DNA from 4 places in the Paenibacillus sp. 102 genome. Region 3 is predicted to be linked to each of the others. Evidence: predicted binding sites of a transcription regulator. Region 3 holds the regulator's gene; each other region holds the start of a gene.
The links. The regulator LexA, encoded in region 3, represses DNA repair genes until DNA is damaged. The targets are predictions, from matches to a motif close to CGAACATATGTTCG.

Region 1 (7,998 bases), on a different contig from region 3:
TGGATAAAATTTACAAAAAAGTTGCGAAAGGTGAGAAAATCTTAGAGAAACTTTTTGAACCTTGGGAGATGAGATTCATTGGGATGATATAAAATTTATTGGCTCTGGTACATTTGACGATATAAAAGAGGGGAAATTTACAGAGCAAGAAATGGAACAGTTATATGAAGAAATAAAGAAAAGATCCTATGCTAATCCTTTGAAATAACAGAGCTTGCATTGACTGCGTTCCTAAAAAGGAAAGAAATGCATAATGATTAATTTACAAGAAAATATGTATCAACAAGCTGTAGATTCGAAGAAACTAGTCAGGTTAATCTTAAAAAGTGGTGTTCATATTCTAGGATAAATTATCTCAACGGATAAATTTACTGTATTAATTAAATCGAATGACCAACAGCAACTTGTTTATAAACAAGCAATCTCAACAATTGTATAATAAAAACTATATATCTAATCATCTAACAATGCATATATTTCTTATGGTATTTTATTTATTTGCTATAACGCAAAAACAGGAATTGAGTGGTTCAGATTCAATTCCTGTGGTGAAGTCATTTGCCAATGAATACCCTTTTATTAATTATAAAATGAGGAGTTTTGAGTTGTTTTTAACCAAATTGTTTTTCAAATTTATAAGATGTTATAGTCTGTAAGGTTGCGTTTTTGGCAACCTTACAGACTATAGACAGATTTTTTAGGGTACAACGAAAGATATACTTTACTTTAAACTATACGATCAGGGTTATTTTCATTTGCTAATTTAATAATTTGCATTATGTCTGGTCGATTACCAATTCGTTGGGATGCCGGTCTACTAGGTTCATCTTGTTGAGGTGATCCGGAGATGTTAAGATAATGCCTTACATCCGCTGGCTTCATAGGTTCTTTCTCACGAACGATTAATGTACCTTGTGTACAAGCAATTGCCCCAGCTACTATTGGAGAAGCACTAGAAGTTCCACCAAAATTATCAGTATACCATAAGTCTTTATTAATGTTTGTTCCAGATAAATCACCATAACCGGTAGTAGTTACCTCGTACCCCCAACCTTGTACATCAACACATTTACCATAATTTGAGAAGCTAAGTCTAGAGCGATCATTCCCCCAATTCCTTCCATGAGTGCCAGGTGGAGGTGCTCCAGCCCCTACCACTACGGCAAGACAATCTCGATTACGCCTATCAAATGGATTTGACCAATTATCAGGAAAGTGTTCAGGCTTAATATCATAAATTGAGTCGTCTAAATTTTCTTCTCCATTTCCTGCTGCTTCTACAATAATAATTTCTCTATCAGTTGCAAATTTAATTGCAGCAAAATCGTCTGGCCACCATTCTACAGCTATATAACCCTTTTGATCTATTCTTTCTTCATAGTCATAACGCGGACCAGGTCGATGCATTTCTAAAATAATAATATCACCACGTTTAAGCTTTCTAGCTGCTGTAAAAATAGCTCTAGCTGAACCCATCCTCATGTGGGATACTTCCATTACATGGGAATCAGGGCAGATCCCCTTAATTCCATACGAATTTTCGTCACCACTAACTACCCCTAGAACTGCTGTTCCATGGTTTTCCCAATAAGGGTCCGTACTTGCTTGTCCGGCAACAACTCCACCATTGTTCTCGGTAAGATCTTCATGAGTATTACGCCATCCACCTTCTATATCTATAATATTTACTCCTGTACCTTTTCCTCCAGGTATCGTCCATGCAGAGTATGCATTTATACCTACAGGGGGGGCATTAAGGTATACTTGGCGCATAGAATAGTCAGGGGTTTCACTAGTAAGAGTTTCGTTAGGAATTTTAGGAAGATAAGTAGGTGGCTTTATATAGGTAGCCTCAATCAGATTATGTTCCCTAATGAAAATGGATAAGTTCTCTAATTTCTCTTTCTTTCCCATAAAATTATAGTAAGCTGATAAGTCAGGATAATCTTTCTCATCAACATCAAATATAGGGTGTAATAAAATCCCCAATTTATTTAAGTATTCCAAAAGAGTACTTATATCAGAACCAACTTTCTTCATTACAATCAACTCATGTCTTCCGATATTTTCCATGAAAAATTCTCCTTACTAATCCCCTAAAATCATTTAATACTAGGTTTTATTATTTTTAAATTACATATCGAATAATTTTAACCTTCACATCTGTTTTTTCAGAATTATAAAAACTAAAGACTAATAAATTTTCAGACTGTTTTAAATTTTGACCCATATAATAAACCTTTTTGTTATCGGGAGTTCTAAAACCAATCCAACCAAATCCAACATATGATATATTAACATCTCGAGTTGAATTTTTTGTAATTACTTCGTCGTATTCATCCAATAATGTTAAATCTAATTCTTTTATTTGTTCTGTACTAAAAAACAAAATTATCCCTCCATTTCCTTATTTGTTTTTATATTAAACCTAAATATTAGGTATTATTCATCATTTGGAAATCTGCAAAAAAATAACAGTTTCAAGATGATAAGCAACACAAAAAAAATCAAACTTTTTTAAAGAAATGGAATGTCTTTAAACATTTGTACCTTTTAAAAGAACGTAAGTTCGCATGTGATAAGAACTAATGTTCTTGTTGAGAGGTGATTAATTTGTATGACTATTCACTTTTGCCTAATCGGATTATATTATGTGTTGATCTACGTAGCTTTTACGCATCAGTCAGTTGTATCAAAAGAGGATTAGACCCACGATATACAAAACTTGCCGTAGTGGGTGATGTTAATCGAAGTGGATCGATAGTACTAGCGGCAACACCACCGCTTAAAGCATTAGGCGTTAAAAAAATGGCAAGGTTATATGAAATTCCTCGCTGTAATGACATCATTGTGGTAAATCCAATCATGGGAACTTACATTAAGTGCTCAAATTATATAACTGGTTTAGCTTTACAATATGTTCCCATTGAGGATTTTCACCAATATTCCATAGATGAATTTTTTATGGACATTACAGATAGCATTCATTTATTTGCTAATAATCCGTATGAATTCGCAATGAATTTCAAGCATGAAATATATCAAAAAACACGTATCGAATGCACGATAGGTATTGGTCCTAATCCTTTAATGAGTAAGGTTGCTTTAGATGTAGAAGCAAAGAAAACGAAAGATTGCATTGCATATTGGAAGTACGAAGATGTACCCATAAAGTTATGGCCAATACGACCAATCAGTAAGTTTTGGGGGATTTCCGGTAAAACAGAAGCAAAATTAAATCGTAAAGGAATACATTCAATCGGAGACTTAGCGAATTACCCTCTCAAATACTTAAAACAAAGTTTTGGCATAATTGGTGAAGAGATGCATTTACATAGCAACGGCATTGATTTTAGCCGTATTTCAGAAAAATATGTTCCGGCAACCACTTCTATCGGAAAAAGCCAAATACTTATGCGTGATTATTCGATAGAAGAATTCCCGATTATCCTATTGGAACATATTGAAGAAGTCATACAATTTTCAGTCGGTTACAGTAAAAATTATGCTGGTGGTTTCAGAAAAACTCATACTTTAAATCGACCAACCAATTTAACCATGGATATTTATCATATATGTACATATTTTTTACATGAGTTTTACACTGGGGAACCCATTAGATCGGTCAATGTTTCTTTAACTAACTTGATAAAAGAAGGCGAAGAACAAATATCACTATTCGATAACGCAATACAACGTGAAAAGGAAATGAAATTAACTAAGGTAATGGATGAAATACGTTCTAGGTTTGGTAAAAACAGTATATTAAGAGGGATTTCGTATACAAATAGTGCGACAACAAGATACAGAAACACACTGCTAGGAGGACATAAGTCATGAACAACGCAAATATGCCAAAGGGTAGAGGAATGGTAAAATGGACTCCTTTTGCTGCAATGCCAGAACAATTCGTTGGTATCAGCGAAATTATTAAAGAAAAAACGAAGGTGTCACGCCCAGTATTAACACAAGATACAAAAGATCTAATTGAGAATAAGTTATTATGCTCATTACTTTCAGAAGAAGAAATATTAATTACTTATTATGAAGATGGCCATCTACTTACAAGCTATATGACTGTAACGGACATAGATCCTTTGAATACTTCAGTAATATGTACTGACGCATTTTATAATAAAATTACTTTTATGTTCAATGACATTATTGATGTGAAATAGTGAAAAGTTTATATAACAAGCATTTGTTACATTTTGTTCTTAATGTATTTTTTTCTAAAAATGCTAACAGTACTCCTTATAATAAACACGTACCTAAAAGTATATTTCATTTTCGGTTTAAACTAAAAATAATTTTAATACCTTTTGGTACTATGTTTTCTACTCAAAAACCACTCTTCCAAAAGGTGTACCTTTTGAAGTAGTTATGAAAAGGAACCCGTTATGGATTCCTTTTTGTTTTGTGAATTTTTTATGATACAACTTACTTTCTAGTCATCCGTTTCGCCAAATACACATCACACTGAAGAATTTGACCAAGGATGATGCAATTCAAATGTCATTGTTCGAAGATACTTCCCAAAAAGATACTAAAAGGAAATTAGCAAAGACAATAGACGGAATCCGGCATGGGTATGGTAAGAAATCAATTATGCGTGGTATTAGCTATATTCAAGGAGCTACACAACGTGATCGAAATAATAAAATTAGATGGTGACCCCAGGTAGCTAGTAGCTGCACGGGCTATATATGGTAAAATATATATAATGAATTATAGGAGGGTATTATATGAAAGAGGAGTTAGAAAGGTTACTAAAGGATCAACAGACTAATTCTGGGAAAAATGAGACAATTAATCCAGGTGATGATAATGAAGAAATATTAGGCGATGAGGAAGTTTTAGTAGATGAAAATAAATCCTTATTGTATAAAAGCAGAATAAGAGAATTAATAAAGGATGTAGCCTCCTCGGATGGGCTAGATCTACGAATATCTAAGGAAGGATTCCAAAGGTATCATGATTCAGTAAAGTTTCTTTCTGTGATTCTGATGTATGAAATAAATAGTGTCTTAAAAGAACAAAAGAAAAAAACTTTGAATGTAGCACATGTAGATGAGGCAATATCAAAAATGCTAGGCAGAGCTGATGCTTTAAATATTTCAATTCAGGAAATTGAAAGAGTGCTAGAAGTGCTTCAGAGTAAAAGTCATACTACGTCTATTTCTAGAGCAATGGATTATTTAATTATGGAAAATGAAGGAACAGAATCTGAAGATGAAGGTAGTCTAGAAAAATGAATATAAGAGAACAAAAACTTTTCTTCACTCGAGATGGGTTTAGTATTTGGGAAGAAATATGTGAACTATCTACAGAAATTACTTATGAAATTATTAATTGGTGCCTTAGCGAAAGATTAATAACTACATTACCCGCAAGCAAAGATGAATATGGCTGGTTTTTATATAAAACATATCTTGACTTAAATGAAGAGGGAAAAGAGCAGGAGCTAGTAGCTAAGATTAGTCAATATTTTAAAAGCATTCCTGTTCCTAAAAGTGACTTCAATGGATTACTTTATTATTTTCCGATAAATAAGATTGAAATTAATAAAATATACAATTTACTCAAGGATTTAGATTTTGAAGGTATAGATCATGTTAATGTGAACATATTTTCTCTCCTAATGACAAAAGAAGATATTATTAATATAAGATTGACTACAGAGAAAATTACAACTTACATGAATCACAAAATATCGCAAAAAACACATACTGAATTAAGAATTTACCCTCAAAGGGATATAATTCTGCAGACAAATTTCTCAGGATATACTCATACTGATGGTGAAAAAAATGAATTTATTGCAGAAATTTATAGAAGAATTGCAGCTAGCCACCAGGGGAGTTCAATTAAGCCTTATAATTTTAGTGATCATACTTTAAGACGGTTACTAGTTATTAATAATGAAAGTATGCCTTCACGTTATAAATTTGATAATGGAATAATGAAGTTTAGTGTTGATGTTAAGCACCCAATGAGTTTCTTGGATGCTCTGTGTCATGATGATATAAAGTATTTGTATGATAACTATCCCATTTCTGTGGTTAAACTAAACAGGGGTGAGGAGGTTAGTTTAATCTTAGATGGATCTGAAGGTAAGATAATGTCTCGATTAAAAAACCTTCAAGTTATAGATATAGATAAATTTATAAGTGAAATCTCTGTATTACTCCGATACGATTATCTAAATCACACTTATGAAGAAGAAATGAAAAATCTTGCTCGAAGACGATTATCAGTTGGAACAATTCCCCAACGAGAAGCTGTAATTGCAACAGCAAAAAAAGAAATCGGAGAAGTGTTCGAAACAGCATTTAAAGATGAAACTCAAGTTATAGTAAAACTGTTACAAAATACTTTTTTTTACTGCTTACTTGAGGGGAAAATTATTCCTTTTGATGAAAATACTTATAAGTTAGATGAAAAAATCTTAGTTTATCTTAGCAAAATAAGTGGTCTTGCAAAGGAAGAAATAACTCAGATTTTAAATTTTCTTATTAAATTAGGCGCTGATAATGGGAATAATATTGAAAGTTTATTGGAAAAATTAGATACAGCAATACCAATAACGCAGGTGATTAATTATGCTAGTGGGCTCTGAATACGAAATTCTTTCTCGTATAGCTTCTTCTTATAAGTTACAGAAAAATAGTAATAATATTGTTTTTTCTTTAACAGACTATAAAGTGAAATTCCAACAAGATGATAGAAATCTCCAATATTTAGAGAAACTTGAATTGCAAGGATTTATAACAATTAAAAATGAAATAGTAACCCTTAATATAACGAAATGGTGTAATTTCTTTGTAGAAATATTAAGTAGAAGGTTAGTGAATCAAGGGTATAAATATGATATCTCATATGATGAGAAAAAGAATTTAATTATGGTATCTCAAGATGATGAAATGAAGACTGAGTTAAAGGTTAACTTTGATCCTAATGCCACTTTAGATAATGATGTTCAGACGATTCATTTTTGTTATCTTCCTACTTTAGAGTACTATTTACATTGGTTCATTTTAATTAACGATGATAATGCTTTAGATATTTTTTCATTTGTTATCTCCAATAAACTAAAAAGATTAAATATTGAGCGTCAAATAAGCTTTAATTTTTTTAGCGGTTTAGACCCTGAAGATATTAATCAGATATATTACGTTACCATAAAGGAATATTTTAAAGAGTTAAATTTAGACATACTAGAACATGTTTCAGATACTCAAATTCTTTATGAAACAGTTAAAACAGAAGAATTTGATGCATACTTTGTAAAAAAAGGACAATTTAGGGTTGCTGTAATAAAGATAGAAAATAAAATAAAGTTTATAACATATGACCAAGAGAATATTTTGGTACATAACACCGAAGTTGAGAATATCATCATTAATTTAAAGGGAAAGCTAATAGCAAAGGTTAATGAGTTTAATAGTATACGTAATATTAATAAACTAAAGGTTATCGATAATTCTAGAAAAGTGGCACAATTACTTTCAATAATCTTGGTTCCAATTAATGGTTTAATCTTATTGGCAAATTCTTTAAATATATCTTTCATTAAACAAATTACAGAAAATAAATTAGTTTTTTGGGGATTGATCTTACTATATATAATCACCTTCATTTTAACTATAACTACTGTTGTAGTCCCTAGTATAAGGATTAATACATTTAGTTGGAGCTTCTATAAAAAAACGTTATTTAAGAAAATGTTTAATATCTAAGTGGCATTTCGTAAAACAACACCGAATGCTAAATGTTTATTTTTTTGTACCGTTCTATGACTATCACGCTAAGAAATACAAGTGTCCCCAAAACGAGAAAATTGAAATATACAGGTGAAAATGTACAATTTTTTTGTTTTGGGAACGTTATAAAATTCTTAAGCTGATGGATATGGGAGTATTTTGTTTTGTTAGCTTGATAGAGATGTTATTAGGTATTAGAAGTGTTTAAAAGAATTAGTTAGATAGGGTGTGTATT
Region 2 (7,998 bases), 490 kb from region 3:
GTAAGAATATGCCGATTTTAACAATTGAAGAAGCTTGTTTAATCGGTGGATTTGGTACAGGGGTAGTAGAATTCGCTACTGAGCATGGATATCACAGTGCTTTAATTGAACGAATGGGAATTCCGGATCATTTCATTGAACACGGTAGTGTTACAAAACTGTTAGAAGAAATTGGTTTAACGACAGATGCTATTGTAGATCGTATTCATACAATGATTCCATCAAAACAAAAAAGGGCGTAACAAATGAGTGTAAAAAAAGAAAGAGTAGATGTACTATTAGTAGAACGAGGACTTATCGAAACACGTGAAAAGGCAAAACGCGCTGTTATGGCGGGACTTGTATATGCAAATGAAATGAGACTCGATAAGCCAGGGGAAAAAATTTCACAAGATACACCGATTACGGTAAAAGGACAAGTTATGCCATATGTGAGCCGTGGCGGTTATAAGTTAGAGAAGGCATTAGAGACTTTTCACCTTGATTTACAAGATAAAACTATGTTAGACATTGGTTCATCAACTGGTGGCTTTACAGATTGTGCGCTGCAAAATGGTGCGAAGTTATCTTACGCTTTAGATGTAGGATACAATCAACTTGCTTGGAAATTGCGTCAAGATGAGCGCGTTGTTGTTATGGAACGAACGAATTTTCGTTATGTAACACCGGCTGATTTAGACCGTGGCTTACCGCAGTTTGCTAGCATTGACGTTTCGTTTATATCATTAAAATTAATTCTTCCGGTCTTAAAAACGATATTGACTCCAAATGGTGATGTTGCGGCTTTAATTAAACCGCAATTTGAAGCCGGCAGAGAGCAAGTCGGGAAGAAGGGCATCGTTCGCGATCGTAAAGTTCATGAAGCTGTCGTAGAAATGATTGTTGATTTCGCGATTAAAGAAGGATATGATGTTGAAAACTTAACATTCTCTCCGATTACAGGTGGAGACGGAAATATTGAGTTTTTAATTCATTTAAAATGGCATGGTGAGCGTGAGAGTGGTGCAAATCATTCTCTAGTTTCTGTAGAACAAGTTGTAACAGAAGCTCATGAGATCTTAAAACAAAAAGGGAAAGAGGAATAACGTTTGTTGTTCCTCTTTTTGTTGGAATTGTATAATGATTGTAAAAACAATTATGTACAAGTAAACGATTATAAGTTAACATAAATAAGTGAAGTATACTAATGTTTAAACTATGGTAAGAGATAGTGTGAGGTGCAAATGTATGAATAAAGGTCAGCGCCATATTAAAATCAGAGAAATTATAGCGAATAAAGAAATTGAAACACAAGATGAACTAGTTGATATTTTACGTAATGAAGGTTTTAATGTAACGCAAGCAACCGTATCGCGTGACATTAAAGAGTTGCACTTAGTAAAAGTGCCATTACATGATGGTCGCTATAAATATAGCTTACCAGCAGATCAACGGTTTAATCCCTTGCAAAAATTAAAGCGCAATCTCGTCGATTCGTTTGTAAAGTTAGACACAGCAGGACATATGCTTGTGCTAAAAACATTACCTGGTAACGCGCACGCGCTCGGAGCACTTATTGATCATTTAGAATGGGATGAAATTATTGGAACCATTTGTGGTGATGATACTTGCTTAATCATTTGCCGTACGCCTGAAGATACAGGTGTTGTATCAGATCGTTTCTTAAATATGTTGTAACAAAAAGGATCTTGTTTACTTTTTTGCTAAAAGCAGAAAGTAAACAAGATATTTTTTATTATAGGAAAAATAGATGAATGTAAAGTGGAATATAGTATTTTTTAGAATGAAATTAGGAAATCGATGGATTGACCCGTAAAACAAATGTTTGGTACAATGGAGCGGGCTAGAAGAGTAATTTATACATACAATATATATACGATAAACGCAGAGTAAAAAGCGCTTAGCGAAAGCCCTTTTTAGGGGATTAGTTTATAACGAGGTGAATGGGGCATTGTTATCGGAATTATCGATTAGAAACTTTGCTATTATTGAGTCATTAAATATTTCTTTTCAAAAAGGTTTAACAGTTTTGAGTGGTGAAACAGGTGCCGGAAAATCAATTATTATTGATGCAATCAGCTTACTTGTTGGTGGTCGTGGTTCAGCAGAGTTTGTTAGATATGGAACAGAGAAAGCTGAAATTGAAGGTTTATTTTATATAGAGGATGATAAGCATCCATGTATTGCGAAGGCTGAAGAGCTGGACATTGAGATTGAAGATGGGATGATCATTTTAAAGCGTGACATCGCTGCGAATGGAAAAAGTGTATGTCGTGTAAATGGTAAACTTGTCACGTTGAGTATATTAAAAGAAATTGGAAAAACACTTGTCGATATTCATGGACAACATGAAACCCAAGATTTGATGAATGAGGAACGCCATTTGTTTATGCTCGATCATTTCGACGGGGATCGTATTGTGAACCAATTACAAATATATCAAGAGGTATACGGTGAGTATGAGCAGCTAAAAAAGAAACTTAAATCTTTAACAGAGAACGAACAACAGATGGCACATCGGTTAGATTTAATTCAATTCCAGCACGAGGAAATTCGTAAAGCGGATTTGAAAGCTGATGAGGAAAACGAATTGACGGAAGAGAGATTGAAAATCTCCAATTTCGAAAAAATTTATAAAGCGCTTGGTGATGCATACCGTTCATTAAGCGAAGATGGTAGCGGACTTGACCATATACGAAATGCAATGGGACAAATGGAGAGTATTACGCACCTAGATGAGGCGTATCAAGAGAATCATGATTCGATTGCTAATAGCTACTACTTATTAGAAGAGGTGGCCTATCAGCTCCGTGAAAAGTTAGATATGATGGAATATGATCCGAATCGTTTAGACGAAATTGAAACGCGTTTAAATGAAATTCGTATGCTAAAGAGAAAGTATGGAAATACTGTAGAAGAGATTTTAGCGTATGCTGATAAAATAGAGCAAGAAATTTTTACAATTGAAAATAAAGATGTACATATTGAAACGACGAAAAAGAAATTAAAAGAATTAGAAAGTGTGATTTTGAAGGAAGCAATGATATTGAGTAATATGCGGCATCAGCTTGCAGATCATCTTACGAACGCAATCCACCAAGAATTAAAAGAACTGTATATGGAAAAAACAAAATTTGAAGTGAGGATTGCGAAAAGAGAAGGAATTATTGATGATCCGCTTGTAGAAGGGAAGCCAGTGAAACTTACGGTAGATGGATATGATCATGTGGAATTTTATATTTCAACAAATCCAGGTGAACCATTAAAACCACTTTCAAAAGTAGCTTCTGGTGGAGAATTATCCCGTATTATTTTAGCTCTAAAAAGTATTTTTTCTAAGCATCAAGGCGTTGCATCTGTTATTTTTGATGAGGTAGATACAGGAGTGAGTGGTCGAGTGGCACAAGCGATTGCGGAAAAAATTTATCGTGTATCTGTAAACTCGCAAGTGCTTTGTATTACGCACTTACCTCAAGTAGCGTCGATGGCGGATTCGCATTTATTTATCCGTAAACAAGTTGCAAATGATCGGACGATTACATCAGTTACTGTATTAAGTACAGAGGAGAAGGTAACGGAGATCGCTCGCATGATTTCTGGCGTGGAAATTACCGATTTAACGACGGAACATGCAAAAGAGTTACTTACGCAAGCGCATCATTTTAAACAGACAGCAGAGGCTATCCAATAATGGATAGCTTTTTTGTTCAAATGATGATTTCTTAATTCTTCCGGTTATAAACAAAGCGTTGCAAGGAGAGATTAAAAGATGAAGTCGTTAGGCTGAATGTGGGGTAGGAGCGAGGAGAGTGAACGAATTGAAATTAGAGCAATTCAGAAAAATAATAGGTCTTTGTCTCCTTGTTTCATTAATTTTTATCGGATGTTTTAAACCGCTTCGTACGTTTATTTCATCCCCAAAGCAACTCGTTATTTTTGAGGGACAACAATCAGAAATAGCATCATTTCCAGTTTTCCAGGCTTCATCGACAAATCATAATGTTTTTACAGTAAGTTCAAATAAAGAACAGAAATCTGGACTTGTAGTAAATTCGCACCAAAATGGTGAAGCGGATATGGTTTTTCAACTTGCTGGCTTTCCAGTAAAAAAAGTAAATGTTAAAGTATTGAAATATTTCAAAGTAATTCCAGGTGGGCAATCAATTGGAGTAAAATTGAATACAAAAGGTGTACTTGTTGTTGGGCATCATTTAATTCAAACAGAGAGAGGAAAAGTATCGCCTGGAGAAGTGGCTGGTGTACAAGTTGGGGATATGATTACTGAAATTAATGGAAAAGCAATTGAGAGAATGAGTGATGTCGCACCGTTCATTCATGATAGTGGAAAAACAGGTGAACCGCTTAACCTTGTTTTATTACGAGATGGTAAGTATATTCGCACAAAACTAACACCAGAAAAAGATAAAGGTGAGTCGTCTTATCGAATTGGTTTATATATTCGTGATTCAGCTGCTGGTATTGGAACGATGACTTTTGTTCATACGGATTCCATGAAATATGGAGCGCTTGGTCATGTTATTTCTGATAATGATACGAAAAAACCAATTCAAGTGGAGGATGGACAGATTGTTCGTTCTACAGTTACTTCCATCGAACGTGGTAGTCATGGGAATCCGGGAGAGAAATTAGCAAGATTTTCACCGGATCGTGAAGTGATTGGTAATATTACAACAAATAGTCCGTTTGGTATTTTTGGTAAGTTAAATACAGGTATAAAAAATGGCATAATGGATAAAGGTATGCCAATTGCATTATCAAATCAAGTGAAAGAAGGGCCAGCGCAAATACTAACAGTTATCGATCAAGATAAAGTAGAGGCATTTGATATTGAAATCGTAAGCACCGTGCCACAAAAGTTCCCAGCTACAAAAGGAATGGTTGTAAAAGTTACAGACAAACGTTTGTTGGCAAAAACGGGTGGTATTGTTCAAGGGATGAGTGGTAGTCCAATTATTCAAAATGGAAAAATGATTGGTGCTGTTACACATGTATTTGTTAATGATCCAACTTCAGGGTATGGTGTCCATATTGAATGGATGCTACATCAAGCAGGAATTAATATTTATGAGCAAGAGAAAAAAGCAAGCTGACGAATATCAGCTTGCTTTTTTGTTGAGAAATTCGTTGAAATTTTGTAAAAGCTCCGCAAGAGCTGTTTTTTGTTGTAAAATAAAAGAAAAGAGTGAACGTTTCGTTGTAATCCTATGATGGAATGTGTAAAGAAAGGAAAAAAATGAACGATAAACATATTTTTTTGTGTTTTTATCGGAAATTAAGAAACTTTAAAAGGGAAATTTCACACAATTGTCGAACAATTCATGTAGCCTAGAAGCTTACACATGTCGGGAGAATCGATTCGGTAAGGGAGGAAAAGCTGTGGAGAAAATTAAAGTGTGTCTTGTGGATGATAATAAGGAACTAGTATCAATGTTAGAAAGTTATGTTGCTGCTCAAGACGATATGGAAGTAATTGGAATCGCTTATAATGGTCAAGAGTGTTTAAATTTACTGAAAGAGAAACAACCAGATGTACTCGTTTTAGATATTATTATGCCTCATTTAGATGGTCTAGCGGTACTAGAGAAAATGCGCCATATTGAACGACTAACGCAGCCTAATGTCATCATGTTAACAGCATTTGGACAAGAAGATGTAACGAAAAAAGCAGTTGATTTAGGTGCTTCTTATTTCATCTTAAAGCCATTTGATATGGAAAATTTAACGAGTCATATTCGTCAAGTGAGTGGTAAAGCGAATACTACCATTAAACGTCCACTACCATCTTTCCGATCTGCAACAACAGTAGATGGAAAACCGAAGAATCTAGATGCGAGTATTACAAGCATTATTCACGAAATTGGTGTACCAGCTCATATTAAAGGATATATGTATTTGCGAGAGGCAATTTCTATGGTATATAACGATATCGAGCTCCTTGGCTCTATTACAAAAGTTTTATACCCGGATATTGCGAAAAAATATAATACGACAGCAAGCCGTGTGGAACGCGCAATCCGACATGCGATTGAAGTAGCGTGGAGTCGTGGGAATATTGATTCAATCTCGTCCTTATTTGGTTATACTGTATCGATGTCAAAAGCAAAACCTACGAACAGTGAATTCATCGCAATGGTTGCGGATAAGTTAAGGCTGGAACATAAGGCTTCGTAAAAATTGTAATATCAAGGTATTAAACGTTTTTAGGGGTAATATAAAGTAACCAATAAACTTTTTTTTTACTAACAAATAACGTTAATATATGTCGATAAACACCGTCTTTTAATGGTTTGTAAATCAAACTAATGAAAAACGGTGTTTTTTGTTTATCGAGTCCATGAAGTGAGATTGACACATCAAGTAAGCTACTGTATCATTTGGTGTAATTTCAGTATTATAGGTTTTTGCCGATTTTGAAGGTGGGATTTCACATGAGAAACTATGTTTGCAAAAAAATTTAACTTAAATTTTCGGAAAAATCAAATAACAAATCATGGATTACGATCAGTAAGTGTTGTATGTGGTTGTTTGGCGAAAGTGATAGTAATAGAATTTGCATCTAATAATAATAAGACGCACAATGAACGTCTTATTTCTGACTTGTTTACTACGATAGCAATAATCGGTATGATTCCCTATGTAGTACCCTTCATTAGAAGTGGTGAAGGAGATTTCGCTAAGAACTGGTTTCTATTCACAGTATGTTTGGGTGTTATGTTAATCAGTGAGATTTAATGGCTAGCGAAAGGATGGCTTACAAGAATAGGATAAAAGGTTATTATGTTTTGCTCTTTTTTGATGTAATGCTACTTAATTATATATAGTTCAATCCTGCGTTCTAAAATTTAGGGTGAATATTCAATTGGTTCTAATAGAATGGTTATAGAATTTCGGATATTCAGTATGAAAGAGAATTCGGTCTTTTAGGAGGATAAATATGGAATTTTTGGGTGGGAAAGTAGTTACGGTTTTATTGAGTATATTTTTTGTGATTACTTTGTATGTGAACATTAATACCATATATTATGTGATTTTATCTCTTTTTGGCTTTGGTAGAGCGAAGCGTGACTATGAACTTATTGAAGATGAGACAAAGTTTTTAATTTTAGTAGCAGCGCATAATGAAGAGAAAGTAATTGGCTCAACTATTGATAATCTGAAAAAAATTCAATATCGTGACGATTTATATGACATTTATGTTGTAAATGATAATAGTACCGACAGAACAGGTGCTATTTGTGAAGAAAAAGGAATGCGATATATAAATACAAGTGAGCAGTTGTTTACACGCGAGGGAGTCGGTAAACCAGCAGGATTGCAATATGCATTACGTTATTTAGGATTTGAAGAGTTAACTCAAAAATATGATTGTTTAATGATTCTAGATGCTGATAATCACGTTGATTCTAATGTTTTACAAGAATTAAATTCTCAGTACATTGCAAAAGAAAAACCAGAAGCGATCCAAATTTATTTAGATTCAAAGAATTCAGCGACTAACTTATCTCTTGGATACGCTATGAGTTATTATTTAACAAATCGCTTTTTTCAGTTGGCGAAGTATCGCGTTGGGTTACCGAATGCTATTGGTGGAACCGGCTTTATTGTTAAAATGGAGTACCTAATGAAACACGGCGGTTTTCGTTTTGATTCTTTAACAGAGGATTTAGAATTAGAAATGGAAATCGTTAAAGAGAATGGACGAGTATTATGGAATCACTTTGTTCGTGTATATGATGAAAAGCCAGATGACTTTAAAGTAAGTATTAAACAACGTACACGTTGGTCACAGGGCCACTGGTATGTAGCGTTTACGAACTTTAAGCCGATGTTGAAAAAATTATTTGCTGAAAAAGGTAAGATGAAAATTATTGACCAGTTATTTTATTTATTTGGTATGACACGTGCAGTTCAAATGACGATAACTCTAATGGGGATTTTAATTGCTATTGGTTATGTAATTGTCACAAAATCATATCA
Region 3 (7,998 bases):
CTTTACGAACAACATTTTCTACAGTAAATCCATACTCTTCCATGATCTTTTCACCAGGAGCAGAAGCACCGAATGTATCGATACCTAATACATCTCCTTCAAGACCAACGTAACGATGCCATCCGAAAGTAGCACCCATTTCGATTGCGAAACGTTTTGTTACTGCTTTTGGTAATACAGATTCTTTATATTCAGCAGATTGTGCTTCAAAGCGATCCATAGATGGCATGCTGACAACAGCTGCGTCAACTCCATCTGCTGCTAATGCTTTTTGTGCTTCAATCGCTAAGCTTACTTCAGAACCAGTTGCAAGTAAGATTACATCAGCAGTTTCTTTTTTGCTTGCAGAAATTACATACGCACCTTTTGCAACTTTTTCATACGTATCTTCTTTTGCGCCTTCTAATGTTGGAAGATCTTGACGAGTTAAAATTAATGCAGTTGGTTTATTTGTAGATTCTAAAGCTAATTTCCAAGCTGCAACAGACTCGTTACCGTCAGCAGGACGAATAACAGATACATTTGGCATTGCACGAAGCGCCGCTAATTGTTCCACTGGTTCATGTGTTGGGCCATCTTCACCAACAGCAATACTGTCATGTGTAAACACATATGTTACAGGCAATTGCATTAATGCTGCCAAACGGATTGCTGGGCGTAAGTAATCAGAGAATACGAAGAACGTACCACCGTAAGTTTTTAAACCGCCATGAAGTGCGATACCGTTCATTGCTGCACCCATTGCAAACTCACGTACACCGTACCAAATATTTTTACCGCTGTAGTCAGCTCTTGTAAAGTCTTTTTCGTTATTCATGTATGTTTTGTTAGAACCAGCAAGGTCAGCAGATCCACCAAAGAATGATGGTACAGCTTCAGCAATCGCATTAATTACAGCACCTGAAGAAGAACGAGTTGCTGTTTTTGATCCTAATTCATAAGTTGGTAAGTTTTTATCCCAACCTTCTGGAAGAAGACCTTTCATTGCTGTTTGTAATTCATTTGCTAATTCTGGATATGCTTGTGCATATTCACCAAGCATTGTGTTCCATTCAGCTTGTGCTGTTTCACCAACATCTTGCACTGTTTTACGGAAGTTATCATATACTTCTTCTGGTACATGGAAGTCTTGTTCTGCTGCCCAAGCATACGCTTCTTTTGTTAATTTTGTTTCGTCTACACCAAGCGGAGAACCATGTGAAGCAGATTTTCCTGATTTGTTTGGAGAACCGAAACCAATTGTTGTTCTTACTTCAATTAGCGTTGGGCGTTTTTCGTCAGCTTTTGCTTCTTCAATTGCTTTTGCAATTGCTTCAACATCGTTTCCATCCTCAACACGGATTACTTGCCAACCATATGCTTTATAACGATCTTCTACACTTTCAGAGAATGAGCGATTTAAATCGCCATCTAATGAAATATCATTAGAATCGTATAAGACAACAAGTCGACCTAACCCTAAGTGAGCAGCTAGTGAAGATGCTTCAGCAGAAACACCTTCCATTAAATCGCCATCACCGCAAATTGCGTATGTATAATGATCAACTACGTTATATGCATCACGGTTATATTTCGCTGCTAAATGTCGCTCAGCCATTGCCATACCTACAGCTGTTGAAATACCTTGTCCAAGTGGGCCAGTTGTTGCATCTACGCCTGCTGTATGACCAAACTCAGGATGTCCTGGAGTTTTACTTCCCCATTGACGGAAATTCTTTAAATCATCCATTGTTACGTCGTAACCAGATAGATGAAGTAGGCTGTATAATAACATTGAACCATGACCTGCAGATAATACGAAACGATCGCGGTTAAACCACGTTGGGTTATTTGGATTATGTTTCATAAATTGAGTCCATAATGTATAAGCCATTGGTGCTGCACCCATTGGCATTCCTGGGTGACCAGAGTTTGCTTTTTCAATCGCATCGATGGATAATGTGCGAATCGTGTTGATAGAAAGTTGTTCGATTGAATGTGACATGCTATTCTTCCCTTCGCTTATATTAGTAAACGTTTTACACATTTATATGATATCTTCCCACGCAAGATTATACAACATGTATCGACAAATATGTTGATGTTTTTTCGATTTTCCATAAAAAAAACTGTAATTTCCGGAATGTATGGGCATTCAATATGTTATACTTTTTATTTATTTATTTATTGATAATAAAGGGAATTATCTGTATTTTGTGTAGTCACTAATAATTTTTAACAAATATTCTTTTTAGTCACCCGCCATCCCCTTATTTACACTTATAACATGTACAATAGAAATGAATATATATTGATTTTTATCGTATATATTAAATAAAAAAACGGAGGAAGGCGAAATAATGAGTGAAGAAACAGCTTCCTACACCTTTATTATTGTTATAGCCCTCATTTCAATTCTTTCTATTTATTTTTCCGTCAAATTAAAATCACCCCTTAAATACATCCCAGGTGTTGTCATGCTTATTCTCTCCATTGGTACGTTTGGCATACTGTATTTTGATCGGGGTGTAATGATAGCAAGTGAAGGATTAGGTTATTTATATAGTGTCATTGCAATCCTCTTGTTTCTTATCGCCATTATTTCTTTATTTATAGCAACTGCTATTTCTTTTATTTCAGCCTTATTTAGAAAATAATTAATACTTTTCATGTCTGAACACTACGTTGGATAAAAAAGATTAAATTCCAAAATGCAAAAGGTATCCTTCTCCCTCTTTCACTTTATGAAGTAGTCTAATTAAAGACTCTAACTCTGTACAAAGAATATCTCGATTAAAAACAAGGTGTTCATACTCTCCATCCGTATCACAATCTACCGTCCATTGAAATGAGCCTGTAAGTTCTATTTTTTCAGGTGCCAACGAAAACAGACCGACTAACGAGCAAAATAGATCGACCGCTATTTCCGCTCCTTCTTTCTCGATTTTTGTAATACCATAATAATGAATACCAAATCCTTGTTCTTTCCTGGAAGGATTATAAGTCGGAATCCAATGCAAAAAATCTGACACATACAAAACAATTTCATCACTTAATATCACGCAGTCTTCAACAACTGTTCCATCTTTATAAAAAAACTCCCTGTCATGCCAAGAAAAATCTTCAGAGCTTAACTCTCCTTTTTCATTTGAAACAAATACAAATTCATGTTGCAAAGCCATAATATCCTCCCCTTTCCCCTGTCATCATACGATAATCCGAAACCATTTTCATTTTCTTCTTTATAAATTTTACATTTTCTAAACATTCAATAAAAAAACAAACCTAGATTATCTGTTATGATTTATCATAAGATAACAAAAAAAGAAGGTTGATAAGCTTGAATAAGAACAACATTGTTCATATAAACATTCTACTAACAAGCGATATACATGGTACGGTCTATCCGATTCACTATCAAAATAATGAAAATGCAGAAATAGGATTAGCCAAACTTGCAACACGTATCACACAAGAGCGTAACCAGCACGAACATGTAATTGTGATTGATAACGGTGATTTCATACAAGGAACTCCATTCACCTATTACTACGCTAAATATATGCAGCATGAAAAAAATCCAATGTCCATTATCGCCAGTTATATTGATTATGATGCAGCGATTATTGGAAATCACGAATTTAACTATGGAATGGACGTATTAAACCAAGCTGTCACAAATGCAAATATCCCCTATCTAGCCGCTAACATTTTAGATAAAGATACAAAGAAACCATATTTTGGGACACCATATATAATCAAACACTTATATCCCGATATAAAAGTTGCCATTTTAGGAGTAACAACACATTACATTCCAAATTGGGAACAACCACAGCATATTGAAGATTTAACATTTGAAAATGCACTACAGGTAACAAAAAAATGGGTTTCCTACATTCGTGAACAGGAGCAACCACATTTACTAATCGTAGCATATCACGGTGGTTTTGAACGGGACTTACAAACTGGAGAACCGACTGAAATTTTAACAGGAGAAAATCAGGGCTATGCAATGTGTCAAGAAATAGAAGGAATCGATATATTATTAACTGGACATCAACACCGCTATATTTCTAATACAAAAGTAAATAATGTGACAGTTTTGCAAACCGGATGTAACGGTCATTCATTAGGGAAAGTTCATGTGAAACTACAACAAAATAAAGATCGATGGATTATTAAGGAATGCCATTCGGAACTGTTATCTGCCCAAGACATCCCAGCAGATGAAACAGCCCTATCACTCGTATCGACTTATGAAAAACAAACACAAGAATGGTTAGATTAGCCTATCGGTACCATTATAGGAGATATGTTGATTTATGATGCACTGCAAACACGTTTACAAGACCATTCCTTTATTGAATTTATAAACAAAGTACAAATGGAGGTAACTAGAGTCAACATTTCTTGTACAAGCCTATTTCATAATGAATCTTCTGGCTTTCCAAAACATATTACAATGAGAGATATTGTTTCAAATTATATTTATCCAAATACATTAAAGGTCATCAGGATTACAGGAAAAGATATGAAAGAAGCACTTGAGCTATCTGCTGAATATTTCATGTTAGATACAGATGGGAATATCATTGTAAATCCTACTTACACCGAGCCAAAACCACAGCATTACAATTACGATATGTGGGAAGGAATTTCATACATACTAAATATTTCAAAACCAGTTGGTGAACGAGTAGTTTCCTTACAATATAACGGATCTCCCATTCCCTTTGATCAAGAATATGACGTAGTCATGAATAATTATCGCGCTAGTGGTGGTGGAAATTACTTTATGTATCAAAACAAGCCCATCATAAAAGATATACCAATCGATATGTCTGAACTTATTGCAGATTACATACTAGACCGAGGAACAATTGAAGCGACAACCAACAACAATTGGAAAGTTATTAAATAAACAATTCTATTAAAACAAAAAAAGATGGGCTTCGCCCATCTTTTAATTTAACTTTGCATTATCTTGTTTTTTCAATGCTTTTAATTTCGCCGGTGTAACATCTTTACCTTCTTCGTTAACGACTTTAATGCCTTTTAATTCGTTTAACATATTTTTACGAAATCCTTTTAAATATTGTTCACGGAGCGATTGGCGCTCACGTTGTTCTTCTTCAGTTAATCCTTCAGCTTTCGCTTTTTTCGCTAAGAAGTTAATGCGTTCAATGAGTTCGTGACTTAGCATCTCGAATCCCCTTTCTACTTAAAACTGATTATTATCATACAATAGTTAGTCTTGTTTATCAAGCAATTGCTTTGTATATTCCACGTACCTGCGATGTACTGTTGCTTTAGATACATCGTGGCCAAAACCACGAAGCGTTGCAGCAATTTCCTCAAATGTTAATTCATTACGGCGCAGACGTACAATTTCTTCAATCGGCACTTCTTTTTTCTCACGCCCTGTACTTAAATGACGGTTTTTTAAGTTTTTTTCTGGACGAAATCCTCTTTCTACCGCCCTCTGCATTCCACGTTTAATCTTTAAATTATGAATCTTTCTCTGATACTCTTCGACAATACCAATAATATCTAGTACCATAGAATCCGCATCAGAAAGCTGTAATTCCCCATTATGCGTATGTGTATATACTTTGATCTCTTCTTTATGTAAACAGTGCATTAATGCAATCTTTGCATTCCCTCTTCCGAGGCGCGTTTCATCTTGAATAAGAAGCACATCAATCTCTTCATCTCGAATCATGTCCAGCACTTCTAATATACCGTCTCGTTCAATCGTATAACCGCTTGCCTTCTCCTCAATCACCTTTATAACATTCATTTGATACCGCTCAGCTAAATGCAATAATTCATCTTTTTGGCGTGATAATGATGTTTCCTGTGCTTCTTTCGTTGTGCTTACACGGGCATAAATGATTGCATTCATTTTAAAACCTTCTTCCCCATTTCGATTTTTCCTTTAGTGTATCACAAATCGCCTTTTTGTTCGAACTTATGTTTGTAGAATGTTTTTTCGCATGTTATACTTATAAGTAAGAAAATTGAAAGAAAACGAGGTGTTAAAAAACATGGAAAAGTTAACAAAACGCCAGCAAGACATTCTCGACTTCATTAAGCTAAAAGTACAAGAAAAAGGTTATCCACCTTCCGTACGCGAAATTGGTCAAGCGGTTGGCCTTGCTTCTAGTTCTACGGTGCACGGACATTTATCACGTCTAGAAGAAAAAGGTTATATTCGACGTGATCCAACAAAACCAAGAGCCATTGAAATTTTAGGAGAAGTGAGAATCGAAACAGAAACACAATCAGTTGTTCAGGTCCCGATCGTCGGTAAAGTTACAGCAGGTTTACCAATTACAGCAGTTGAAAGTGTCGAGGAACACTTCCCACTTCCTGCAAGCGTTGTTGCTGGAGCAGATCAAGTATTTATGTTACGTATCTCTGGAGACAGTATGATTGAAGCTGGTATCTTAGATGGAGACTTAGTTGTTGTTCGCCAGCAACATTCTGCATACAACGGAGAGATTGTCGTTGCTTTAACAGAAGATAATGAAGCAACTGTGAAACGTTTTTACAAAGAAAAAGATCATTTTCGCTTACAACCTGAAAACTCTTCTTTAGAACCAATCATTTTAGATAAAGTTTCTGTTATCGGAAAAGTAATCGGTGTATATCGTGATTTACATTAAAAATAGACCAGTTAAACTGGTCTATTTTTAATTCACATCAATTATAACGTCTCCTGCAGATGTTTGTCCGCTAATTTTCACACTACCATTCCCTACTACTACATTTCTTTCTTCTTCCTTAAAAACCTTAACTTCACCAGCAAATGTCTTCCCACTTACAGTCGCATCTTGAGGTTTCTCAAGTAGACGAATATCGACATCTCCTGCAGTCGAGCTCGCTTCTAAATCATATTTAGAGTCATGGTCAATAACATCTACATCTCCACCTGTTGTTTTCGCAATAACTTTTCCACTTACTTTTTTCATTTTAATTTCGCCCGCTTTTGAAGACCCTTCCACTTTCTTCGCTGTCACCCGCTCTATTTCTACATCTCCACCAAGCGTTGCTGCTTCTACATGTTCACTCTTTACATCATTTACTGTTATCTCACCAGCAGAAGAACTTACTTTTATGTCCTGATAAGCACGTTCTGGAACAACAATTGTTACCCCCGGTGCTTTAAACCCAAATGATAAAAATGAAAAATCTAATGAAATTCCTTTTTTTACCTTCCCTTGAATCTTTAGCGTATCTCCTTGTTCATCAATACTTACTTTTTGTTTTGCAATATTCCCTGATTGTTTTATATAAAAAGAAGAATCATTTCCTTTTTGAACCGTAACGTCCCCAGCATCCAAATCAATTTCTAAAGTTTTAATTGCTTCATTTTTAATAACCTTTTCTTTATCTCCCTTTTCCGCAGCATCTACTGCTCTTGTATATGTTTGCGATATACCAATAACTCCAATGATGATACAAGCGACAGCTACTAACAATATTTTTTTCATCTCACCTATTCCCCTTTAATCATTTTGAGATTCCAATTGACATAGCCTACACAAAAGTTTTTAAACCATTTTGTACAGCAGTAAGCAACTATACATAACAATAATCCAACTCCAACAAATGTAATAGAAACAAATATATCAAGCCATAAGAATGTACCTGTTAGTATCTTAATCACTACTAGCAGCGGTGCCACAACCGAGGCAACGCCTCCAACCCAAAGTGAAAATATAAAACTCACGATTACAACTAGAGGACCTAACACAATAATAAAGTTCAGTAAACTAAGACCAATCGCTGCCATCACTGCTCTTGTTACATTGGAAGCAGATGGATCTTTTTTCATCTCATCAAAACGATATAATGCCAACATCTCTTTTGCAATAGCTTTTGGCGCCCCAAGCCCTTTTATAATTTCTGCTTCTGTCTTCCCTTCCTCTAATCCAAACTGAAAATGCTCCTCATAATCGTATAAAATATCTTGCCTTTCTTCTTCTGGTAGCTTTCTAAGATGTCCCGATA
Region 4 (7,998 bases), on a different contig from region 3:
TCTAAGAACCTTCCGCCCAAAAGGCAAAGAGCGCCTTGTGTGAGGAAGAACCTTAGCTGGTCAGAGCTGAGCGAGCCGCCTTCGCTTTTAATATTATCATAAGTTTTTCTGATGATTGAGATTGTATATTAGTATTAAACTTATCATTGAAACTCTTCTATAATGTAAATATAAAGAACATGCATGTTCCAATACGATTAGTGGAGTGGTACGAAGTGGAACAAACACTTGTTATACAAAAGAAGAAGCGTCTCGGTTTTTCGCAAGGAATTGGAATTACGTTATTAATTGCCATCGCCTCGAAATATTTAGCAGCGCTTCCATTTTTAAATATTATGGGACAATTAGTTATTGCTATTCTAATCGGTATGGTTTGGAGAGCAACAATTAGTGTGCCGCATGAAGCGATTGCAGGAACGAATTTTGCTAGTAAGAAGTTACTTCGGTTCGGAATTATTTTGCTAGGAATGCGTTTGAATCTAGTTGATATCGCAAAGGCTGGGCCAAAGGTGCTAGTGATTGCAGCGATCGTTATTGTATTTACACTTGTTGTTGTATACGCATTAACACGCGTTTTTAAAGTAGATAAGAAGCTTGGCATTTTAACAGCTTGCGGGACAGCAATTTGTGGTGCAGCCGCGGTCGTGGCCATTGCACCACAAGTGAAAGCGAAGGATGATGAAACGGCGGTTGGTGCCGCAATTATTGCAATTCTAGGTACAATTTTCACACTGATTTATACGTTATTATATCCGATTCTTGGTTTATCTCCTTATGGTTACGGTGTATTTTCTGGAGCGACACTGCATGAAATTGCACACGTCATCGCCGCGGCAGCGCCAGGCGGAAGCGCATCTGTTGATATTGCGGTCATTGTAAAATTAACGCGCGTTGCCATGCTTGTACCAGTGGCGATTTTAATTGGTTTATGGTTTAAGCGTAGTGAAGGGAATGGGCAAAAAGGCTCTTGGCGTGATATTCCGATTCCATGGTTTATTTTAGGGTTCTTGGCAATGAGTGCATTTCATTCATTAGGTATTATACCTGAGGTGGTTGCAGGATATATCGTAATCATCGCTTATATGCTCATTGCGATGGCAATGGCAGGGCTTGGTTTAAATGTAGAGTTTACAACGTTCCGTAAATTAGGAAGTAAAGCATTTGTCGCAGGATTAGTGGGATCAGTTTGTCTGTCTGTTCTCGGTTATATACTTGTATATGCATTAGGATTTATGTAAATGGAAAGAAGGAGACATATTCGGTATGTCTCCTTTTAGTTTGTAAAGATTTATTTACTAAATACTGGGAATTATTTATAATAAAAGTAAAGATATCTTTACTTTTAAAGGTGGAGCCTATGGGTGTGAAAAATAGAATTAAAGAGCTGAGAAAGCAAAATCACATCACGCAAATTGAAATGGAAAAAGCTATGCAAGTGACAAGGCAGACAATTGTGGCGATTGAAAATCATCATTACAATCCAAGTTTGGAATTGTCGCTGAAGATTGCGAAGTATTTTGGGATGAATGTAGAGGAGATATTTATTTTGGAGTGCAAATAGATAAATAAAGGGGAAAACAGAATGGGATTAGCGCTTTTATGTGTCGTTGCAGCTTTGTTTGCATTTATATGGGGTATGCAAAATTTTGTTCACAATCCAGTGCCAAGCACACTCGTCGTTATTGGAGTTGTTGGATTATCGTATTATTTACTAGTATCAGCGCACTATCACAAAACAGCAACGAGTGTTTTAGTTGGTGCAATTGTTTTGACATGTGGACGTACAATTCAAAAAATATTATTTCCGTAAAAGCTGGTTCATTCATGTAATCAGCTTTTTTTCATTTTTTTACAAAAAGACTTGAAAGTTACGTTACGTCATCTTTTACAATGAAAGAGGAAAGGGTGATGGAGATGATTTCGATTCAAGAGCTTACAAAGGAAACAGGAGTTACAGTAAGAACGCTCCGTTATTACGATCAAATTGATTTGCTGAAACCGAGCGGAAAAACAGAAGGTGGACACCGTTTATATAGTGAAACTGATGTCATTCGGTTGCAGCAAATTTTGTTTCTAAAAGAAATGGGTTTCTCGTTAAAAGAGATTATGAATATGCTAATGACAGATGAATTAAGTTTGAAAGAATCGCTGGAAAAACAGCTTAAATTTGTACAAGAAGAGCAGAAAAAATTTAATCGAATGGAAAAGATTTTGCAGGCTGTCGTTTATTCAGCGGAACTTGAAGGAGAGCTAGATTGGAAGATCATGTTCGAACTCATTCAACTTTCAAGGCAGTCGCCTCGTATACGTGAAATGTTTCAGCAAAAGGTATTTTCAGATGAAGAGCAAAAGCTTCTTCGCAATTTACCTAATATGAGCGAGGAAGATGCGAACGTTCGAGAATGGGTAGATGTATTGAAACAGTTACGTAACTTTATGAAAGAGGGTAAGGATGCATCAAATGATGAAGTGCAAGAGGCTACAAAAAGATTAATGGCGAAATGTATGGAGATGGCAAATGGTGATGAAGCGTTTTTGGATAAATTATGGGAAGTGCGAAAGTCGAAAGAAGATTCACAGAAGATGAATATGTATCCAATTGAAGAGGAGCTTTTAGCGTATATGGATGAGGCTTTTCGCATATATGATGAGAGGGAGCGTGGGAAATGAGTATACTTGCAGAATATCGTTGGTATTTCTTAATTGGGGCGGAAGTTGTATTTTGGGTATCAGCTATTGGATTCTTTTTATTGCGTTATGGATTTCGGTTACGGAAAGCTAGTTTTATCGCTGGAATTGTGTTACTTCTTAATGAAATATTTATTTTAGCTTTAGGTGTCATTGATTATTATGAAACTGGTAAGTTTTCTAACTTTCAAATCATTACGATAGTGATATTACTATACGCAATCTTTTATGGAAAAAAAGATTTAAAGAAATTAGATATACGTATCCAGAAGCTTGTTGCCAAATGGCGAAATGAACCGATGCCTATCATTGAAGATCCATTAGAAGTTACTGGCTGGGCTCATACGAAGCAGGAAATATGGGAATGGAGCCTACATCTCATTTTATTTACGATTGTTCATATTGGATTTTTCTTTATGTATGGGCTTGTGCCAATTGAACAGTGGGGAGATTGGCTTGAAAAAGGTATTGTTTTAAATGAGGCGGCAAGTCGTGTGAGCCAGATATGGGGTGTTGTACTTCTTATTGATACGATCATTACATTTTCATATGTGTTTTTTCCGAAGAAGAAGAAAGGGGAAGAGAAGTCACTTTAAAAATGAGAGTGGCTTTTTGTTTGAGGGAAGGTTGTGGTAGTAGTTACAAAGAATCTTTTACGTTGTATATAAATAGTATGAACAGGAGAGGATGACAATAAGAAAAAGAACGAGTTTGATATATCTTTTCATAGTAAGTTTAGTAGCATGTTCACAATCGGGCGGTAAAATTGATGAGAATAATGATGTAATTGCAAAAGATCATAAGGTTTCTAATTTACATAAATTTGAGAAGTTCGTTACGAATGTTGAAAAAGGTGCAGCAGATAAAATACGTATTGTGAATTACACACACGAAGGAGATCCAATCTTTCAAACGCTAGAATACGATGGAAACGAAATAAGCTATTCTTCAGATAGTTCCTATGATAAATTTGCAGGTAAAGATAAAGGGATTTACTCCGATACTTGTAAAAACATAATAAAAGATATTCGTGAAGATATAAGGTATACGCTACATGATTGTAAGAAAGAAATTGGTCATAATGGGTATCACTTGTTCAGTTTGCCATTGAACTACCCCCACCTACCTCTACAAGAGCTTGAGGTGGGGGATTCTTCTGTCTCTGTCCTCGCAAAAACAGTTCCTCTCGTTCAACAAAGAGGATACAACGATATAGAGTTCGGTAGTGTCTATATGTAATGTAAGACGACCCATTCTATCTTCCGACGAAAGGCAAACAAAATAGGTACAACTACTTTTTCTTATATCGAGGCTAGAACACTTTGTCATGCATCCAGTTCCTAGACTTATTATCTGCTCTGGTAATAAGCGTAAAAATCTGGGACAAGGCGTTATGTTTCTTTATGCAAATCGTTTTGCTAGTTTTCTCTTTTCATTTTCAAACAAGTGTAACCGTTCGACTTGTAAGGCTTCTTTCGGTTGATCTACATCGTATAGCTGATAGAAATGATGTGTGCGAATATCCAATCGATTGTTTAATCGATGCCAATGACTCCAGTGATGTGCGTCTTTCTTTGGAATATAAGGCTGAAGCACCTGAGGTACTTTTTCTTTATATCCTAATCCCCGGCGTCCAATGGTAAAGGCCGCGGATTGATGAATAGAGATACCGAATTTCCGCATATATTTCATCTTTCCTGCAATCGAAGTATAAGCGGGATTCACTTGAAAGACAGCCACGTCTCTTTTATCTGCACGATTCAAAATTGAGTTTGTCATCTTCGCATACGCGAACATACTCTTCATTCGATTTGCTTGTTTATTTCCGTATCGATCCCCTGTTTTCGATTGGGTTGTATCTAACTTCTCGATGACAATCGGCTTGTTATACCGCTCCGCTAAGTCCACTAAGCGAATCGCTTCCACTTCGATGATTTTTGTGATTTGTCCTGTAGATTTACCCATAATAGAAAAACGAAGGGAACCACTTCCTTTATAATTTCCATCCTTCGTTACATTTGCCCAAGCAAAATGCTCAAGATTGCAATCTACACCGATTACACCATCTGATCTACTGTAATTCGTGTGAGGGTTTTTCGGCACATCGATTAAACATTTTACAATGTAATACTCCCCATAGTCTTCAACAGACCATGCAATCGGTTTACCATGCTTTTTCTTATTCTTACACTGTAATTGGGTTGTGATTACTTCTTCAATCATTTCTTGCCCATACGGGAACGTAACAGCTGGAAACATAAGTGTTTTCCCGGAACTTGTCGTCATCCACAATTCTTTTGTCTCGAGCACATACTGAAATACAAAATTGCCATGTTTGGCATCTTTCCGTCCAGATAGGATCAGTTGTTTATTTCGAGCACGAGAAAATAATGTTTTCCATTTGTCATGGTTACGTACAAACTCGCGGATCGTAAATTGCGAGCGAAACAGTTTTTTGCTTCCAAATACTGCGCTTGGAATATTCGTTTGATCGGATGAAAGTTTTTGCGTTAAACGGGATTGTCTGTGAGTGAGATGACCGATTTTCGCCTGAATTCTTTTCATTTGAATATCTAAGTATTGGTGTTCAAACAAATATTCACTCAGCCAAATTAAGGTGTCTTTTTTACGAGATAAGGAGATGAGGTTGTTGTGCTTCGCGAAGCGGGTGTTTTTCGGAAATGTCAGCGTTCCTTTCACACAACTTTGTTTGATTTTGCGAAGACTTGCTAGTTTTGTCCGTTCTTGTTTCAACTTTTTCTTAGGTTTCTTAAGCTTCTCTTGCGTTTGCTTCTCATATAATTTCTGTAACGCCATTAAACCTGTAAACAACGCCTTTGCTTCTTGCACCGCACTGTTTGCATAATAATCATTCAATTGGTATTTCCGCTTGAGAACGAGATGAAGACTGTCTGGATACAACTTACGGTTCCAACGTTTTTCACGAACAATCGTTTGAAACGCAAAGCGTTTTGCCTGATTAAATGTTTCAACGGTATCTGCCAATGCATCTACCATTTCATGCGGTACATCTATCTTGTAGATTCGTTTCGAGAAATACGCTCTCTTCACCTGTTCTCACCTTCTTTTATTTGATAAGATCATTATACACTGAAGGGAACGTATGTTCTACAAAAAAAGAGACGTTTTCTTGAAAAAGAAAAAACCGATTCATCCCCCACCTTCACTTCGTTTAGAGGCAGGGGTCTTCTCGGTTAAAATGATAAAATAAATGAAATTAAAACGGGAAGTGACTTATATAAAGAAGGATCCTTCCTTTTTCTATTATATATTGTCGAAAACTTTACCGAATATCTGTTCGTTTTCTTGGTTTTTTTATGGGTATTCGTGGTAAAATGGGAATACAGATTTTTTTATGAGGAGGTCGGATTTTTTTGGAACATCAATTTGAGATTGTCTCAGAGTATTCCCCGCAAGGTGACCAGCCAAGAGCGATAGAGCAGCTGGTAGCAGGGATTAACAATGGTAAGAAACATCAAGTGTTGCTTGGAGCGACAGGAACGGGAAAGACATTTACGATTTCAAATGTCATTAAAGAAGTGAAGAAGCCAACACTTGTAATGGCTCATAATAAAACATTAGCAGGGCAGCTGTATAGTGAGCTCAAAGATTTCTTTCCGAACAATGCGGTTGAGTATTTTGTGAGCTATTACGATTATTATCAACCGGAAGCGTATGTACCACAAACCGATACGTTTATTGAAAAAGATGCCCAAATTAATGATGAGATTGATAAATTGCGTCACTCAGCAACATCAGCCTTATTTGAACGTGATGATGTCATTATTGTAGCAAGTGTGTCTTGTATTTACGGTTTAGGTTCGCCAGAAGAATATCGTGAACTTGTTGTTTCACTGCGCGTTGGTATGGAAAAGGACCGCAATCGGTTGCTTCGTGAACTTGTTGATGTGCAGTACGGTCGTAATGATATTGATTTTAAACGCGGAACATTTCGGGTGCGCGGAGATGTAGTCGAGATTTTTCCGGCATCGCTTGATGAACATTGCATTCGGATTGAGTTTTTTGGTGATGAGATTGATCGAATTCGTGAAGTGAATGCCTTAACAGGCGAAGTATTAGCAGAACGTGAGCATGTGGCAATCTTCCCGGCGTCTCACTTCGTTACACGTGAAGAAAAAATGAAAGTTGCCATTGAAAATATTGAAAAAGAATTGGAAGAACGTTTAAAAGAATTAAATGATAACGGTAAATTGTTAGAAGCGCAGCGGATTGAACAACGGACTCGTTATGATTTAGAAATGATGCGCGAGATGGGATTTTGTTCAGGTATTGAGAACTACTCCCGTCATTTGACGCTTCGTCCAGCAGGATCAACGCCGTACACATTAATAGATTACTTCCCTAATGATTTCTTAATTGTTATGGATGAGTCACATGTAACGGTGCCGCAAGTAAGAGCAATGTATAACGGGGATCAGGCACGTAAACAAGTGCTTGTTGATCATGGATTCCGTCTACCGTCAGCGATGGATAATAGACCGCTTATGTTTGAAGAATTTGAAGAGAAAACGAATCAAGTTGTGTATGTATCAGCAACACCAGGACCATATGAACTAGAGCATACGCCGGAAGTTGTGGAACAAATTATTCGTCCAACTGGGCTTTTAGATCCACAAATTGAGGTAAGACCAATTGAAGGACAAATAGATGATTTATTAGGAGAAATCCATGACCGCATTGCGAAGAATGAGCGCGTATTGATTACGACATTAACAAAGAAAATGTCAGAGGACTTAACAGATTATCTAAAAGATGTTGGCATTAAAGTAAACTACTTGCATTCTGAAATTAAAACGCTGGAGCGGATTGAGATTATTCGCGATCTTCGCCTTGGTAAGTTTGATGTGCTTATTGGTATTAACTTGTTGCGAGAAGGGCTTGATATTCCAGAAGTATCACTCGTAGCTATTTTAGACGCGGATAAAGAAGGATTCTTACGTTCAGAGCGATCATTGATTCAAACAATTGGCCGTGCCGCACGTAATGAACACGGTCATGTAATCATGTACGCAGATCGCATAACGAGATCGATGGGAATTGCGATTGAAGAGACGAAACGCCGTCGTCAAAAACAAGAAGCTTACAACGAGGAACACGGTATTACGCCGAAAACAATTCAAAAAGAAGTGCGTGATGTGATTCGTGCAACGACAGCCGCAGAAGAGACGGAAGTATATGAAGCAGTGCCGGCTAAGAAAATGACGAAGAAAGAACGAGAAAAAACAATCGCGAAGATGGAAGCAGAAATGAAGGAATCGGCAAAAGCGC

Region 1: a site for LexA is predicted at 2,559-2,572, ahead of AAIE21_RS22185 (Y-family DNA polymerase). Genes of this name have one in related genera too.
Region 2: a site for LexA is predicted at 1,815-1,828, ahead of recN (DNA repair protein RecN). Genes of this name have one in related genera too.
Region 4: a site for LexA is predicted at 5,997-6,010, ahead of uvrB (excinuclease ABC subunit B). Genes of this name have one in related genera too.

The regions. Positions count from the first base shown of each region.
Region 1 covers NZ_JBCGHT010000014.1:9,329-17,326, reverse strand. Annotated here, with positions in the region: partial or broken gene AAIE21_RS22200 (RNA chaperone Hfq) at 254-439, shown strand; gene AAIE21_RS22195 (S8 family serine peptidase) at 727-2,073, opposite strand; gene AAIE21_RS22190 (hypothetical protein) at 2,129-2,389, opposite strand; gene AAIE21_RS22185 (Y-family DNA polymerase) at 2,614-3,840, shown strand; gene AAIE21_RS22180 (YolD-like family protein) at 3,837-4,178, shown strand; gene AAIE21_RS22175 (hypothetical protein) at 4,513-4,674, shown strand; gene AAIE21_RS22170 (hypothetical protein) at 4,746-5,255, shown strand; gene AAIE21_RS22165 (chromosome partitioning protein ParB) at 5,252-6,619, shown strand; gene AAIE21_RS22160 (hypothetical protein) at 6,603-7,739, shown strand.
Region 2 covers NZ_JBCGHT010000001.1:675,820-683,817, reverse strand. Annotated here, with positions in the region: gene dxs (1-deoxy-D-xylulose-5-phosphate synthase) at 1-242, shown strand, start outside; gene AAIE21_RS03565 (TlyA family RNA methyltransferase) at 246-1,085, shown strand; gene argR (arginine repressor ArgR) at 1,228-1,677, shown strand; gene recN (DNA repair protein RecN) at 1,952-3,691, shown strand; gene spoIVB (SpoIVB peptidase) at 3,810-5,111, shown strand; gene spo0A (sporulation transcription factor Spo0A) at 5,398-6,192, shown strand; gene AAIE21_RS03540 (glycosyltransferase family 2 protein) at 6,956-7,998, shown strand, end outside.
Region 3 covers NZ_JBCGHT010000001.1:188,103-196,100, forward strand. Annotated here, with positions in the region: gene tkt (transketolase) at 1-1,984, opposite strand, end outside; gene AAIE21_RS00960 (hypothetical protein) at 2,340-2,636, shown strand; gene AAIE21_RS00965 (coproporphyrinogen III oxidase) at 2,679-3,161, opposite strand; partial or broken gene AAIE21_RS00970 (bifunctional metallophosphatase/5'-nucleotidase) at 3,320-4,903, shown strand; gene AAIE21_RS00975 (DUF896 domain-containing protein) at 4,946-5,185, opposite strand; gene AAIE21_RS00980 (YneB family resolvase-like protein) at 5,231-5,887, opposite strand; gene lexA (transcriptional repressor LexA) at 6,030-6,650, shown strand; gene AAIE21_RS00990 (DUF4097 family beta strand repeat-containing protein) at 6,678-7,478, opposite strand; gene AAIE21_RS00995 (DUF1700 domain-containing protein) at 7,484-7,998, opposite strand, start outside.
Region 4 covers NZ_JBCGHT010000005.1:222,086-230,083, reverse strand. Annotated here, with positions in the region: gene AAIE21_RS15155 (YeiH family protein) at 216-1,238, shown strand; gene AAIE21_RS15150 (helix-turn-helix transcriptional regulator) at 1,358-1,561, shown strand; gene AAIE21_RS15145 (hypothetical protein) at 1,583-1,810, shown strand; gene AAIE21_RS15140 (MerR family transcriptional regulator) at 1,909-2,670, shown strand; gene AAIE21_RS15135 (hypothetical protein) at 2,667-3,284, shown strand; partial or broken gene AAIE21_RS15130 (DUF4362 domain-containing protein) at 3,376-3,795, shown strand; gene AAIE21_RS15125 (IS200/IS605 family accessory protein TnpB-related protein) at 4,090-5,760, opposite strand; gene uvrB (excinuclease ABC subunit B) at 6,084-7,998, shown strand, end outside.